DNA from 3 places in the Streptomyces sp. ME02-8801-2C genome. Region 1 is predicted to be linked to each of the others. Evidence: riboswitches for the same ligand, from Rfam matches in the RefSeq annotation. Region 1 holds a riboswitch; each other region holds the start of a gene.

The links. Region 1 has a riboswitch for cyclic di-AMP ahead of PV396_RS39515 (M23 family metallopeptidase). Riboswitches for the same ligand answer to the same signal wherever they lie in the genome.
Region 2: linked by a shared signal. The riboswitch ahead of PV396_RS12940 (C40 family peptidase) and the one ahead of PV396_RS39515 (M23 family metallopeptidase) in region 1 are both predicted to bind cyclic di-AMP.
Region 3: linked by a shared signal. The riboswitch ahead of PV396_RS02455 (M23 family metallopeptidase) and the one ahead of PV396_RS39515 (M23 family metallopeptidase) in region 1 are both predicted to bind cyclic di-AMP.

Annotation. Positions count from the first base shown of each region.
Region 1 is NZ_JARAXP010000022.1:17,957-22,298, reverse strand. Features, by position in the region: gene PV396_RS39530 (MarR family winged helix-turn-helix transcriptional regulator) at 1-162, opposite strand, end outside; gene PV396_RS39525 (dihydrofolate reductase family protein) at 286-1,425, shown strand; tRNA gene PV396_RS39520 (tRNA-Met) at 1,479-1,552, shown strand; cyclic di-AMP (ydaO/yuaA leader) riboswitch at 1,838-1,995, shown strand; gene PV396_RS39515 (M23 family metallopeptidase) at 2,007-3,068, shown strand; gene PV396_RS39510 (aldo/keto reductase) at 3,218-4,162, shown strand; gene PV396_RS39505 (PrsW family intramembrane metalloprotease) at 4,192-4,342, opposite strand, start outside.
Region 2 is NZ_JARAXP010000003.1:893,577-897,918, reverse strand. Features, by position in the region: gene PV396_RS12960 (8-amino-7-oxononanoate synthase) at 1-440, shown strand, start outside; gene PV396_RS12955 (DUF397 domain-containing protein) at 519-743, opposite strand; gene PV396_RS12950 (helix-turn-helix transcriptional regulator) at 753-1,610, opposite strand; gene PV396_RS12945 (ATP-binding protein) at 1,823-2,284, shown strand; gene PV396_RS12940 (C40 family peptidase) at 2,399-2,872, opposite strand; cyclic di-AMP (ydaO/yuaA leader) riboswitch at 2,876-3,055, opposite strand; gene PV396_RS12935 (hypothetical protein) at 3,440-3,748, opposite strand; gene PV396_RS12930 (ATP-dependent Clp protease proteolytic subunit) at 3,757-4,342, opposite strand, start outside.
Region 3 is NZ_JARAXP010000001.1:553,125-557,466, reverse strand. Features, by position in the region: gene PV396_RS02465 (HPr family phosphocarrier protein) at 1-170, shown strand, start outside; gene PV396_RS02460 (GntR family transcriptional regulator) at 343-1,038, opposite strand; gene PV396_RS02455 (M23 family metallopeptidase) at 1,227-2,021, opposite strand; cyclic di-AMP (ydaO/yuaA leader) riboswitch at 2,033-2,201, opposite strand; gene PV396_RS02450 (pitrilysin family protein) at 2,438-3,826, opposite strand; gene PV396_RS02445 (pitrilysin family protein) at 3,823-4,342, opposite strand, start outside.

The DNA of each region.
Region 1 (4,342 bases):
CTCGGGCGTCTCGGAGAGGTAGGCCAGGATCGAGTAGTAGAGGTGCGGCATCCCGGCGTCCTGCTGAAGCTGCCGGTCGAGCACGTCCTCCAGGAGCAGGGAGGCCGAGATGTACGCGCGCCACGCGCGCTGCTCCTCGGGGGTGAGCCAGCGGGTCGTCATGCGACCAGTGTAGGTTTGTTTAAAACTTGAACCAAGCTGCGGTCCTGCAAGCGCCGGAAGGGCCGCCGCGAGAGCCGGCCACGAGAGTCGGAAGAGCCGGAAAAACCGGAAGAGAGTGCCCCCATGCCCTTCCCCCACGTCCTGTTGTCCGCCGCCGTCTCCCTCGACGGCCACCTGGACGACACCGGCCCCGAACGGCTGCTGCTCTCCAGCCCCGCCGACTTCGACCGGGTCGACGAGGTACGGGCGTCCAGCGACGCGATCCTCATCGGCGCCGGCACCATCCGCGCCGACAACCCGCGCCTCCTGGTCAACTCGCCCGAGCGGCGGGCCGCGCGGCTGGCGGCCGGAAAGCCCGCGTACCCGCTCAAGGTGACGGTGAGCGGATCGGGCGAACTGGACCCGGCCGCCAACTTCTGGCACACGGGCGGCGAGAAAGTCGTCTACACGACGGACAAGGGCACCGAACAGGCCCGGCGCGCGAACCTCGGTGCCGACGTCGACATCGTCGCCCTGGGCCCCGGCCCGCTCGACTGGCGGGCCTTGCTCGAACACCTGCACGACGTACGAGGTGTGCGGCGCCTGATGGTCGAGGGTGGCGGCACCATCCACACCCAGCTCCTCCAGCAGGGCCTCGCCGATGAACTCCAGCTCGTCCTCGCGCCCCTCTTCGTCGGCGACCCCGACGCCCCCCGCCTCTTCGGCCCTGGCGCCTACCAGGGCGGCCGACTCCGGCTGACCGAGACGCGCCGGATCGAGGACGTCGTCCTCATGCGGTACGAGCCCACCGCTCCCGGCGCCGGCCCGGTCGCCTCCGCCGCCGACCGGCACTGGCTGGCACTGGCGTGCGAACTGGCGGAGCGGTGTCCGCCGTCGGACACGGCGTTCAGCGTGGGGGCGGTCGTGGTCGCCGCCGACGGTACGGAACTGGCGCGCGGCCACTCCCGCGAGGGCGGCGACCCGGTCGTGCACGCGGAGGAGGCGGCCCTCGCGAAGCTCGACCCGGCCGACGCCCGCCTTCGGACGGCCACCGTCTACAGCAGCCTCGAACCCTGCGCGCGCAGGGCCTCCCGGCCCGCGCCCTGCGCCCGGCTGATCCTCGAGGCGGGCGTACGCCGGGTGGTGACCGCCTGGCGTGAACCGGACACCTTCGTGGTCGCGGCGGACGGGACCGGGCTGCTCACGGGGAAGGGCGTCGACGTCGTCGTACTGCCCGAGTACGAGGAGCGGGCCAAGGCTCCCAACGCCCATCTGCCGGGCTGACGACAAACGTGGTGATCGGCGTCCCGCGGATGGCGTATAGTTGTGTTCACCGACGCGGGGTGGAGCAGCTCGGTAGCTCGCTGGGCTCATAACCCAGAGGTCGCAGGTTCAAATCCTGTCCCCGCTACTGAAGGCCCAGGGCCGGAAACCAGTTCTTCTGGTTTCCGGCCCTGAGTCGTTTTCCGGCCCGACCGCTCCCGGCTCGTCCCGGCAGGTCACCCCGCGCGCGGGCGACGGCCTACTGACTGGTCACATCGGCCGGGTCAACTCGCCCGATTTTCACCGGTGGTGACCCGGAAAGTCCTCGAGAAAAGGGTTAACGATCAACCGGAACAGCTTGGAATCAGACGTCCGGGTCTATTAACGTTCGATAACGCAGCGCGGTTGTCCCAGCCGTCACAAGAGACGGCTCCGTGCGCACGCGCCGAATCCCGCAAGGGAACCGGGGAACCACCAACTTGGGGTGAATCGCTCGTCCGCCTCCGTGGCAACACGGCAGGTATACGCGCGTAGGAGACCTTCCTGCTCCGAACCCGTCAGCTAACCCGGTAGGCGAGAAGGAAGGAAAGGAGCACGCCCACGTGGCGTCAAACCCGGCTGCCCCAGAGGCCCCGTTCATGCCGAGCCAGCGCAGCACCGAGACCGAGGACGGCAAGATCCCGACCTTCGGCTTCGGCGGTCGCCGTATCGACGAGGGCCCCTGGGAGGAGTGGAATCCCACCGCGGACTCCACCCGACCTGTTCGCGGCCGGCACCGCGTCGGCAAGCAGCGCGGAGGGCTCGCCCGCAGCTCCACCGTTCTCGGCGTCGGCGTCATAGCCGCTGTCGGCGGGGCCGGCATGGCCACCGCGCAGACCGGCAAGCCGCCGGTCTCCATCTCGATCCCCGACCTGCCCTCCGTCGGCTCGCCCTTCACGAACGACGACTCGGACGACGAGCCCCAGGGCTCCGCCACCGCGCTCAGCAGCGTCGGCGTGACCACCGAGGAGACCGAGCAGGGCACCAGCGACGCCGGCGAGGCCCTGCGGGCCCGCATCATCCTCCAGGCCGAGCAGCAGAAGGACCAGGCCGAGGCCAAGGTCCAGCAGGCAGCCGAGGACGCCGCCGCGAAGAAGGCCGCCGCCGAGGCGGCCAAGGTGAAGCGCGAGGCCGCCGAGAAGGCCGCCGCCGCGAAGAAGGCGGCCGCGGAAGCCGCCGAGGCGAAGCGGGAGGCCGCGCGCCTCGCCGAGCTCGCCAAGCAGTACACGCTGCCGACCTCCTCGTACACGATCACCTCGACGTTCGGCCAGGCCGGCGCGCTGTGGTCCTCCGGCTACCACACCGGCCTCGACTTCGCCGCGCCCACCGGCACGCCGCTCAAGGCCATCCACAGCGGCACGATCACCGAGGCGGGCTGGAGCGGCTCGTACGGCTACCGCACCATCCTCACCCTCGATGACGGCACCGAGCTGTGGTACGCCCACCAGTCCTCGATCAACGTCACCGTCGGCCAGAAGGTCGCCACGGGTGACGTCATCGGCCGCGTCGGTGCCACCGGCAACGTCACCGGGGCCCACCTCCACCTGGAGGTGCACACCAGCAGCACGGACAGCGCGGGCATCGACCCGATGGCCTGGCTGCGCAGCATGGGCCTCAACCCGTAAGGGACGCGTTCCCCGGTTTTCCGCCGGTAGTCCTGACGTTCGCCACCCGACGTCAGGACTACCGGCGTTCCGTTGTTCACACGACTGTTCACACGACCTTCGTGAACGGATCGGAATCACGGTCTCCGCCGCGGGCGTTGACGATGAGCATGACTGTTCTTCGCAAGCTCGGATCATCGGACCTAGAGGTCTTCCCGCTCGCCCTCGGCGGCAACGTCTTCGGCTGGACCGCCGACGAGGCGGGCTCCTTCGAGGTGCTCGACGCCTACGCGGCGGCCGGCGGCAACTTCCTGGACACCGCCGACGTCTACTCGGCGTGGGCCGACGGCAACAAGGGCGGCGAGTCCGAGACCCTCATCGGCAAGTGGCTGAATAAGCGCGGCAACCGCGAGGACATCGTGGTCGCCACGAAGGTCAGCCAGCACCCCGACTTCCCCGGTCTCTCGGGCACCAACATCAAGGCCGCCGCCGACGCCTCCCTGCGCCGCCTCGACACCGACCACATCGACCTGTACTTCACGCACTTCGACCAACCCGAGGTGCCCGTCGAGGAGATCATCGGCGCCCTCGACGAACTGGTGACCGCGGGCAAGGTGCGGCACATCGCCGTCTCCAACATCTCGCCCGAGCGGCTCCAGGCCTCCCTCGACTTCTCCGACCGTGAGGGCCTGGCCAAGTACGTGGCCATCCAGCCCCACTACAACCTGGTCTCGCGCGACACCTACGAGGGCCCGCGACTCGACATCGCCTCCCGTACGGGCCTCGCCGCCGTCCCCTACTACGCGCTGGCCTCCGGCTTCCTCACGGGCAAGTACCGCGCCGGTACGACGGTCGACAGCCGGCGCGCCCAGGGCGCCGCCCAGCACCTGGAGTCGGAGCGCGGCAGGAAGGTCCTGGCCGCGCTGGACTCCGTCGCCGAGGCACACGGCGCGGAGGTCGCCACGGTCGCCCTGGCCTGGCTCGCCGCCCAGCCCACGGTGGCGGCCCCGATCGCGTCCGCCCGCACGGCCGACCAGCTCCCGCCGCTGCTCGCGGTCGCGGAACTGGAACTGACGGAGGCGGAACTCGCGACCCTGACGGCGGCTTCGGCGTAGCCAGGGCCTGTGCCTGACGCTGTGACGGGCTAGGAGCGGTACGGGTTGTAGGCCGGGTACGGACTCGCCGGCCCGTACGGCTGCTGCCCGTACCCCTGGGGCCCGTACGGCTGCTGCTGTGCGTACGGTTGTTGGCCGTACGCCGGCCAGGCGGCCTGCGGCGGTACGTGCACCGGCGCC
Region 2 (4,342 bases), on a different contig from region 1:
TCGGCAGCCAGGGGGGCGCCGTGCTGGGCCCCGCTCGGGTGATCGAGCACCTTGTGAACGCGGCCCGTACGTTCATCTTCGACACCGGCCTCGCCCCGGCGGCGGCGGGCGCGGCCCTCGCGGCCCTCACCCTGCTGCGCCGCGAGCCCGAACGGGCCGCACGGGCGCGTGCGGTGGCGCGTGAGCTGCACACCAGGCTGAGCGCACAAGGGCTGTCGGCGGTACGGCCGGACGCGGCCGTCGTCTCCGTGCGCGCACCCTCCCCGGAGGGGGCCGTGCGATGGGCGGCCGACTGCCGGGCCGCCGGCGTGGGCGTGGGCTGCTTCCGTCCGCCGTCCGTGCCCGACGGAGTGTCCCGGCTGCGGCTGACCGCCCGCGCGGACCTGGCCGAGGAACAGATCGCGCGTGCGGTACAGGTGATCGGCGAGAACCGACCGTAGACGTGTAGATCCACAGGGTCGTTGATCAGTGACACGCGACCATGAGTCGGCGAACCGCGGCCGTGCGTCCTTGGGCGATCACCTCAACGCGGTGAGGAAGCCCTTCCAGCTCTCGGGGAAGAAGAGCAGGACGGGCCCCGCCACGTTCTTGGAGTCGCGTACGGCGAGCCGACCTGCCCGGACTCCGGTGTCCGGACGGGCCGTCTCCACACAGTTGTTCGCGCCGGTGCTGTAGCTGCTGCGCAGCCATTGAACACCGGGCGGTTCGACGACGGACGGTACGTTTCGAGGCATTGCGGACATGGCGCCTCCTTACCCGCCGTGATTCAGACCGGCGATGAAATCCAACGAATCCTCGGGCGAAAGGGCGTGGATCTGAAGGGTGTTGAAGGCCTCGCTGTAGGCCCGGAGGTCTTCTTTCCGTTCGAGGTAGAGGCTACTCATCATCTGGTCGAGAACAACCACATCCAAGTCAGAAGTGCTCGGAAAGGAGAAGATAACGAAAGGGCCGGTGATGCCGATGTATGCCCCCGCGGTGAACGGCAGGATCTGCAACCGCACTTGGGGCAGTCTGGCCGCTTCCATGAGGCGCCCCAGCTGACGTGTCATCACCTCAGGACCGCCCACTTCACGGCGCAGCACCGCCTCGTCGAGGACCGCGCTCAGCGCCAGCGGCGGATCCGAACGCAGTACGTCCTGCCGGGCCAGCCGCACCTCGACCAGTGCGTCGAGCCGGGTCTCCTCCACGCCGTCCACGGCGGCCCGGGTCATCGCGCGCGCGTACTCCGGGGTCTGCAGCAGCCCCGGCACCACCGAGGTCTCCAGCGTGCGCATCGTGCTGGCCTGCGACTCCAGGCTGATGAAGTCCCGGTAGGTGGGCGGCAGCACGCCCCGGTAGGCATGCCACCAGTGGTGCCGGCCGCCGTCCTCGCCGCCCGCCAGCACGAGTATCAGTTCACGCGACTCGCCCTCCGGAACCCGGTACGCGTCCAGAAGTAACCGTACGTCGGCCGGCTTCACCCCGCTCGCGCCGGTCTCGATGCGGCTCACCTTCGACTGGTGCCAGCCCATCAGACGCGCCGCCTCACCGCTTGTGAGGCCGGCCCTGGAGCGCAGTGCGCGCAGTTCGTCACCCAGCTTTCGGCGGCGCACCGCGGGACCGTACTGCATGGGCCACTCCTTACTCCTTATGAGCCGCGCAAATACGCTCTGGGGTCGCAGAGTTCACCGCTTCGAGCGACAGATATATGCACATCTTGGTGGATCGCACCCCGTGACCGGCGCGGGAATGGCAGTCTGGCGCGAAGCACCAGTCCGGGACCGTACTCGAACCAGCCGCTCCGTGTCGGGCTCCGGTTCCGTGGGAAAGGGACGACCTCGCCATGGCAGACCATCTGGAAGCATCCGTCACTCTGCCGAGCGATCCCGCCTCGGTCTCCGCCGCCCGCGCGTATGTGGCCGATGTGCTGGCGGAATGGGGCCTGCGGGGTGACACCGAAGCCGCCGACACCATCCGTCTGATCGTCTCGGAACTCGCCACCAACGCCGTACAGCACACCTTCGGGTTGTCACCCGCCTTCACGGTGGACATCGCCCTCGACCGTGACGAGAACCTGCGCATCGGCGTCACGGACAGTCACCCGCGCTTCCCCAAGCGGCTGCCCGCAGCGGTCCAGCAGGACAACGGCCGCGGGATGGTCATCATCCGCTGGCTGACCGCGGAGGCGGGCGGCAGACTGTGCGTGCGGCCCACCCGGGAGGGCGGAAAGACGGTATCGATCGAACTCCCGTGGACGGCCCCCGTCCGGCCCCCGGTAACGGCGTCGGGCCAGCAGGAGCCGTAACGGTTCGGCGGCACTGCACACGTACTGCGTCCGCTGCGCAGCCCGGCCTGATGAAACGGCAACGGGACGGGAGCGGCGGGTCCAGGCCAGGCCGCCGCTCCCGCCCCGCGCAGGTCAGCTGACCCGGCCGTACCAGACGCTCTTCGTCCAGATCTTCTGGAGCTTCACGACATCCCCGGTCTTCGGGGAGTGCCAGATCTTTCCCTTCCCGGCGTAGATGCCCACGTGGTACACGTTCTTGCCCGAGTGGAAGAAGACCAGGTCCCCGCTTTTGCGGCTCTTGGCGGAGATGTGCTTGGTCCTGTTGTACTGGGCGGCCGCCGTACGCGGCAGGGACTTGCCCGCCTTCTTGAACGAATACTGCGTGAGACCGGAGCAGTCGAACTTCTTCGGTCCCGCGGCCCCGTACTTGTACGGGGAGCCCTTCTTGGAGGCCGCGATCTGAAGTGCCTTCGTCTGTGGTGTGACCGCCGCGGCGTCCGTGTTGACGCCTGGGAGCACCAGACCGCCGCCCACAGCGGCGAGGGTGAGAGCCGAGACCGTACCGGCCCGGGTCATCATCGACGGGACACGATTGAGCGCAGACATGCGCAACCCTTCGTCAGCCGCCTGTGAAGGATGACCTGTCGGATTCGGGCTGGCGAAGTTGCCCGGCCGCTGACGCGGCTTCACCCCAAGGGCTGCTCGGCCCGGTCATGGCGTGACCGTTCCGGCGACCCGTCGTGCTTGGGTCCTCCACTCCTGCCGATGCACATCTGTCGACCGGTCATCCGGGCGGCGGCAGGACTCGGCGTCCGCCCGGATCGCCCCGCCGCTTGTGGCGGGGGCTTGTCGTCAGGAAGGGATCTTGGCTCATGGAAGTGGGAAAATCCCAATGGAATCGGGGCTTTGTGGCGTTACTCACCGCTGACCCGTTCGGGTGGACACCCGTACCCTGGCACGACTTTCGATGGGGTCGCGCACCCTCGGACCAGGGCCGAAACGCCTCGATTCCGCATGTCGACCGCGCGTGTCGAGCAACTCGGCCGGTCTAATCGGCGGACCTTCGTCTACTCCGAACGGGGGATGGCTTTCGGCCGTCTCCCGGCCCGTTTTGGACAAGCGCGTCACCGGGGCACCTGGGCGCGCCCGGTACGGACCGGCAGACCGGATGCGTCAACTGGCGGGCTCACGCGGAACGATGACACGCGCCGTGCGGCGCTCCCCGTCCAGGACGCGCAGCGCACGCGCCAGCGTATCCGCGTGGACCTCCGCCTCGCCCCGCTGATGCATCAACTCCAGCGCGTCCCGCAGGGCGACCGCCTTGGCGACCAGTGCCTGCGCGGCCCGCAGTCCGCGGTACGTGTCCCCGTGATACGCCGGGTTGATACGGCCGAGCAGATCGGCCACTTCGAGGTAACGGTCGATCAACTCGCCCTCCGCGCGCGTCAGAGCGGGCAGCGGAGGCAGTTCGGGCGGAAGCATCGGTGGGCTCACCTCGTGCCGGGGGCGGGGTCCGAGGACCTGCGGCTGGGCACGATCCGGTCCACCAGCCCGTATTCCAGCGCGCCCTGGGCATCCAGGATCTTGTCCCGCTCGATGTCTGCGGCGACCTGCTCCGGGCTCCGGCCGGTGTGCCGTACGAGCAGTTCTTCCAGCAGGTTACGGACCCGGGCCAACTCCTGGGCCTGGATGGCGAGATCGCTCACCTGACCCTGGATCGGCTCGGACAGCGAGGGCTGGTGGATCATCACCCGGGCCCCCGGCAGCGCGCTGCGCTTGCCCGGCGTTCCTGCGGCCAGCAGTACGGCCGCCGCGGAGGCCGCCTGGCCCAGACAGATCGTCTCCACCTCGCAGGTGACGAACTGCATCGTGTCGTAGATCGCCGTCATCGCGCTGAACGAGCCGCCGGGGGAGTTGATGTACAGCGAGATGTCCCGTTCGGGCGCCAGATATTCGAGATGCATGAGCTGTGCCATCACGTCGTTCGCCGAGATGTCGTCGACCGGGGTCCCGAGAAAGACGATCCGCTCCTCGAGGAGCTTCGAGTACGGATCCAGCGTCCGGGACCCGGAGCTG
Region 3 (4,342 bases), on a different contig from region 1:
CCGACGGCAATCCCGTCAACGCGGCCTCCATGCTGGCGGTCCTCGGCCTGGGTGCCCAGGGCGGCGAGGAGATCGTCCTCGCCTCCGAGGCGGAGGGCGCCGACGCGGCGCTCGACCGTCTGGCGAAGCTGGTGGCCGAGGGACTCGAGGAACTTCCCGAAACGGTCTGAGGAACCCTGCGGGGTCCTCGGTCGACGGTGGCGGCGAACGTCACCCGAAATGCACCACCCGCACACGTCGAAGGGCCCGCCCGAATATCGGGCGGACCCTTCGTAATTCCCGGTCACGGGCAGCAGAAATAATCCCCCGCGAATTCAACCCTCTTTGTATACGGCGCCCGTGTTAATGACGCAGGCCCATCATGTTTACGGGATGTTGCGAAGTCCTCACACGATCCGGACGGTCCCCGTCGCCCGGAAAGCGCAGCCGGTGCGCGAGGGTCGCCCGCTCGGTGTGCAGTGCCGTGACCGCCCGCGCGCGCTCGCCGTCGCCGCGCGCCACCGCGTCCACGATCGCCCCGTGCTCCGCCCAGGACTCGACGGGGTTGGGCGGTGCCTCCACCGCGTACATCCAGGCGATCTTGTGCCGCAGCTGGGTGAGCGTCGAGGCCAGGGCATGGCTGCCGGAGGACTGGGTGAGCGTCTCGTGGAACCAGCCCCCCAAGGAGCGCAGATCCTCGCTGTTGCCCCTTCTGGCCCGCTCCTGGCCGAGTCTGACCAGGCCGCGCAGCACCTTGAGATGGGCCTCGGTGCGCCGCTGGGCGGCCCGGGAGGCGCCCAGCGGTTCCAGGAGCATGCGCATCTCCAGCAGGTCGGAGGCCTCCTGCTCAGTGGGTTCCGCGACGCACGCGCCCGCGTGCCGCCGGGTCACCACGAAGCCCTCGGCCTCCAGGGTGCGCAGGGCCTCGCGGACGGGGACGCGCGAGACGCCGTACCGGCGGGCGAGCAGTTCCTCGGTGAGCCGGCTGCCGCGCTCGTAGACACCGGCGACGATGTCGTCCCGGATCGCCGTGCATACCGAGTGCGCCGGAATACGCATGTCCGACCTCCGCTTTAATCCCCGTGAAACGTCGACGATTGACGTGTGTTCAGTGACTCTATTGCAGAGAACCGGAATTTCCGACGGCAGGCCGGAATCCGTGGATATTTTTTGGACACAGGACACCCCGAAACGCCGAAAGCCCCGGCTGGAGGAGCCGGGGCCACGACGAGTGATGCGAAGAGGTGTCAGACGTTCACGCCGTGCGAGCGGAGGTAGGCGACCGGGTTGATGTCCGAGCCGTACTCCGGGGTCGTGCGGGCCTCGAAGTGAAGATGAGCACCGGTGACGTTGCCGGTGGCCCCGGAGAGGCCGATCTGCTGGCCCGGGGTGACCGTCTGGCCGACGGAGACATTGATGGAGGACAGGTGACCGTACTGAGTGTACGTACCATCAATCATCTTGATCACGATGTTGTTGCCGTAGGACCCGCCCCAGCCGGCCTCGACGACCGTGCCGGAGCCCACCGCGTGGACTGTGGTGCCGGACGCGGCGTGGAAGTCGACGCCGGTGTGGCTGCCGGAGGACCAGACGGCGCCGCCCGCCTTGTAGCCGGTGGAGATGTACGAGCCGGAGATCGGGGCGACGAAGGCGTTGAGGCGCTTGCGCTCGGCCTCACGGGCGGCGCGGGCCTTCACCTCGCGCTCCTGCTTGACGCGTTCCTCGGCCAGCTTCTTGGCGGCGGCCGCGGCCCGCTTCTCCGCGGCCTCGATCCGCTTCTCGGCGGCGGCCTGTTCGGCTGCCTGCTCCTGGGCGGCGGCCTGAGCGTCTATCTGCTCGGCGAGCGACTCACCGATGGAGATCACCGGGGTGAGCCCGGTCTGCTCGACGGCGGACTCCGTGGCGAGTGCCGGGGCGGCGAGGGCGCCCACGACGCCGGTGGTCGCGAGGGCCGCGACGCTGGCCGCGCGAGCGGTCGTACGGTTGACAAGGCTGGGGCGGCTGGGACGACGGTGCTTCCCGGTGGCGCGGGTGAACGCCATGTAGTGGTTGTTCCTTTCCTCCTTCTCGCCTACCGGGTTAGCTGACGGGTTCGGAGCAGGAAGGTCTCCTACGGGCTCCCTCGCGGCACGCGCGGGCGTCCGATTCACCCCAGGGACTGCACAACGTGGGTCCCCGGCTCCCCTGGCTCGCGCCGTACGGGGACTCGGCGATGACTGTCCGGTGCCGCGACTGCGGCGCACTGCGTGACGGACAGCCGGACAGACGCTAAGCGCGACTACTTTCAAATAACAAACCGATCACGGGTTTTGTCGCACATGCCACAGTGCAGACTGTCAACCTCTCCATCAATACGGGCAACTTGCGCATCAACATGGACAAACAGGGGCCCGGTGACGCTTCCGTCACCGGGCCCCTGCCGTCTACGACGTCTACGACGCCTCTGCGGACGGTGTCTCTACTCGGCGGGTACGACGCTCACTTCGCCGATGCCGAGAGCCCTGACGGGCGCCTCGATCTCCGCCGCGTCGCCCACGAGGACCGTCACCAGCCGGTCGACCGGGAAGGCGTTGACGGCCGCCGCGGTGGCTTCCACGGTGCCGGTCGCCGCGAGCTGGCGGTACAGCGTCGCCTGGTAGTCGTCGGGCAGGTGCTGCTCGACCTGGTCGGCCAGGGTGCTCGCCACGGCCGCCGCGGTCTCGTACTTGAGCGGGGCGACGCCGACCAGGTTCTGCACCGCGACATCACGCTCGGCGTCGGTGAGCCCCTCGGCCGCGAGCGTGCGCAGCACCTTCCAGAGGTCCTCGAGGGCGGGACCGGTGTTCGGGGTGTCGAAGGAGCCGCTGATGGCGAGCAGCGCGGCACCCGTACCGTCCGGAGCGGAGCGGAGGACCTGACCGAACGCCCGCACGCCGTAGGTGTAGCCCTTCTCCTCGCGCAGGACACGGTCCAGACGGGAGGTGAGGGTGCCACCGAGGCAGTACGTGCCGAGGACCTGGGCGGACCAGACCCGGTCGTGCCGGTCGGCGCCGATGCGGCCGATGAGCAGCTGGGTCTGCACGGCGCCCGGGCGGTCCACGATGACGACCCGGCCGGTGTCGTCGGCGGTCACCGGCGGCACCGGCCGCGGCTCGGCCGAAGTGCCCGTCCAGGCGCCCAGGGTGTCGCCGAGGAGCGCGTCCAAGTCGATGCCGGTGAGGTCGCCGACGACCACCGCGGTGGCCGTGGCGGGCCGGACGTGGCTGTCGTAGAAGGCGCGTACGGCCGCCGAGTCGATCTTGGCGACCGTGTCCTCGGTGCCCTGGCGCGGACGCGACATGCGTGAGGCCGCCGGGAACAGCTCCTTGTACAGCTGCTTGGCGGAGCGGCGGGCCGGGTTGGCCGTCTCGTGCGGGATCTCGTCGAGCCGGTTGCGCACCAGCCGCTCGATCTCGCTGTCCGTGAAGGCGGGCGCCCTGAGGGCGTCGGCCAGCAGACCGAGCGCCTTGGGCAGTCGCGACACGGGGACTTCGAGGCTGAGGCGGACGCCGGGGTGGTCGGCGTGCGCGTCGAGGGTGGCGCCGCAGCGCTCCAGTTCGGCGGCGAAGTCCTCGGCGGAGTGCTTGTCGGTGCCTTCGGAGAAGGCCCGGGCCATGATCGTGGCCACTCCGTCGAGACCGGCGGGCTCGGCCTCCAGGGGGGCGTCGACGAGCACCTCGACGGCGACGACCTGCTGGCCGGGGCGATGGCACCGCAGGACCGTCAGACCGTTGCCGAGCGTGTCCCGCCCGGGGGCCGGGAAGGCCCAGGGCTTGGCCTCGCCCGCCTGGGGCTGGGGGTGGAACTCCATCGTGGCGAGCTCGGTCACTTGGCCGCCTCCTCGTCGGTGTCGGTGTCGCTGTCGGCGCTCAGGGGCTCGTAGACGAGCACCGCGCGGTTGTCGGGGCGCAGTCGCTCCTTGGCGGCCTGCTGGACCTCCTCGGCCGTCACCTCGAGCACGCGCTGCACAGCGGTCAGCGCGAGCTGCGGGTCGCCGAACAGCACCGCGAAGCGGCACAGTTCGTCGGCGCGGCCCGCGACCGTACCGAGCCGGTCCAGCCACTCGCGCTCCAACTGGGCCTGAGCGCGCTCCATTTCCTCGGCCGTGGGGCCGTCGGCGGCGAACCGGGCGAGCTCCTCGTCCACGGCGGCCTCGATGACCGGCACCTCGACGTCCGCGGACGTCTTGACGTCCAGCCACCCCAAGGAGGGTGCTCCGGCCAGCCGCAGCAGGCCGAACCCGGCCGCCACCGCCGTACGGTCCCGCCGTACGAGCCGGTTGTAGAGACGGGAGGACTCTCCGCCGCCGAGGATGGTGAGCGCCAGGTCGGCCGCGTCGCACGCG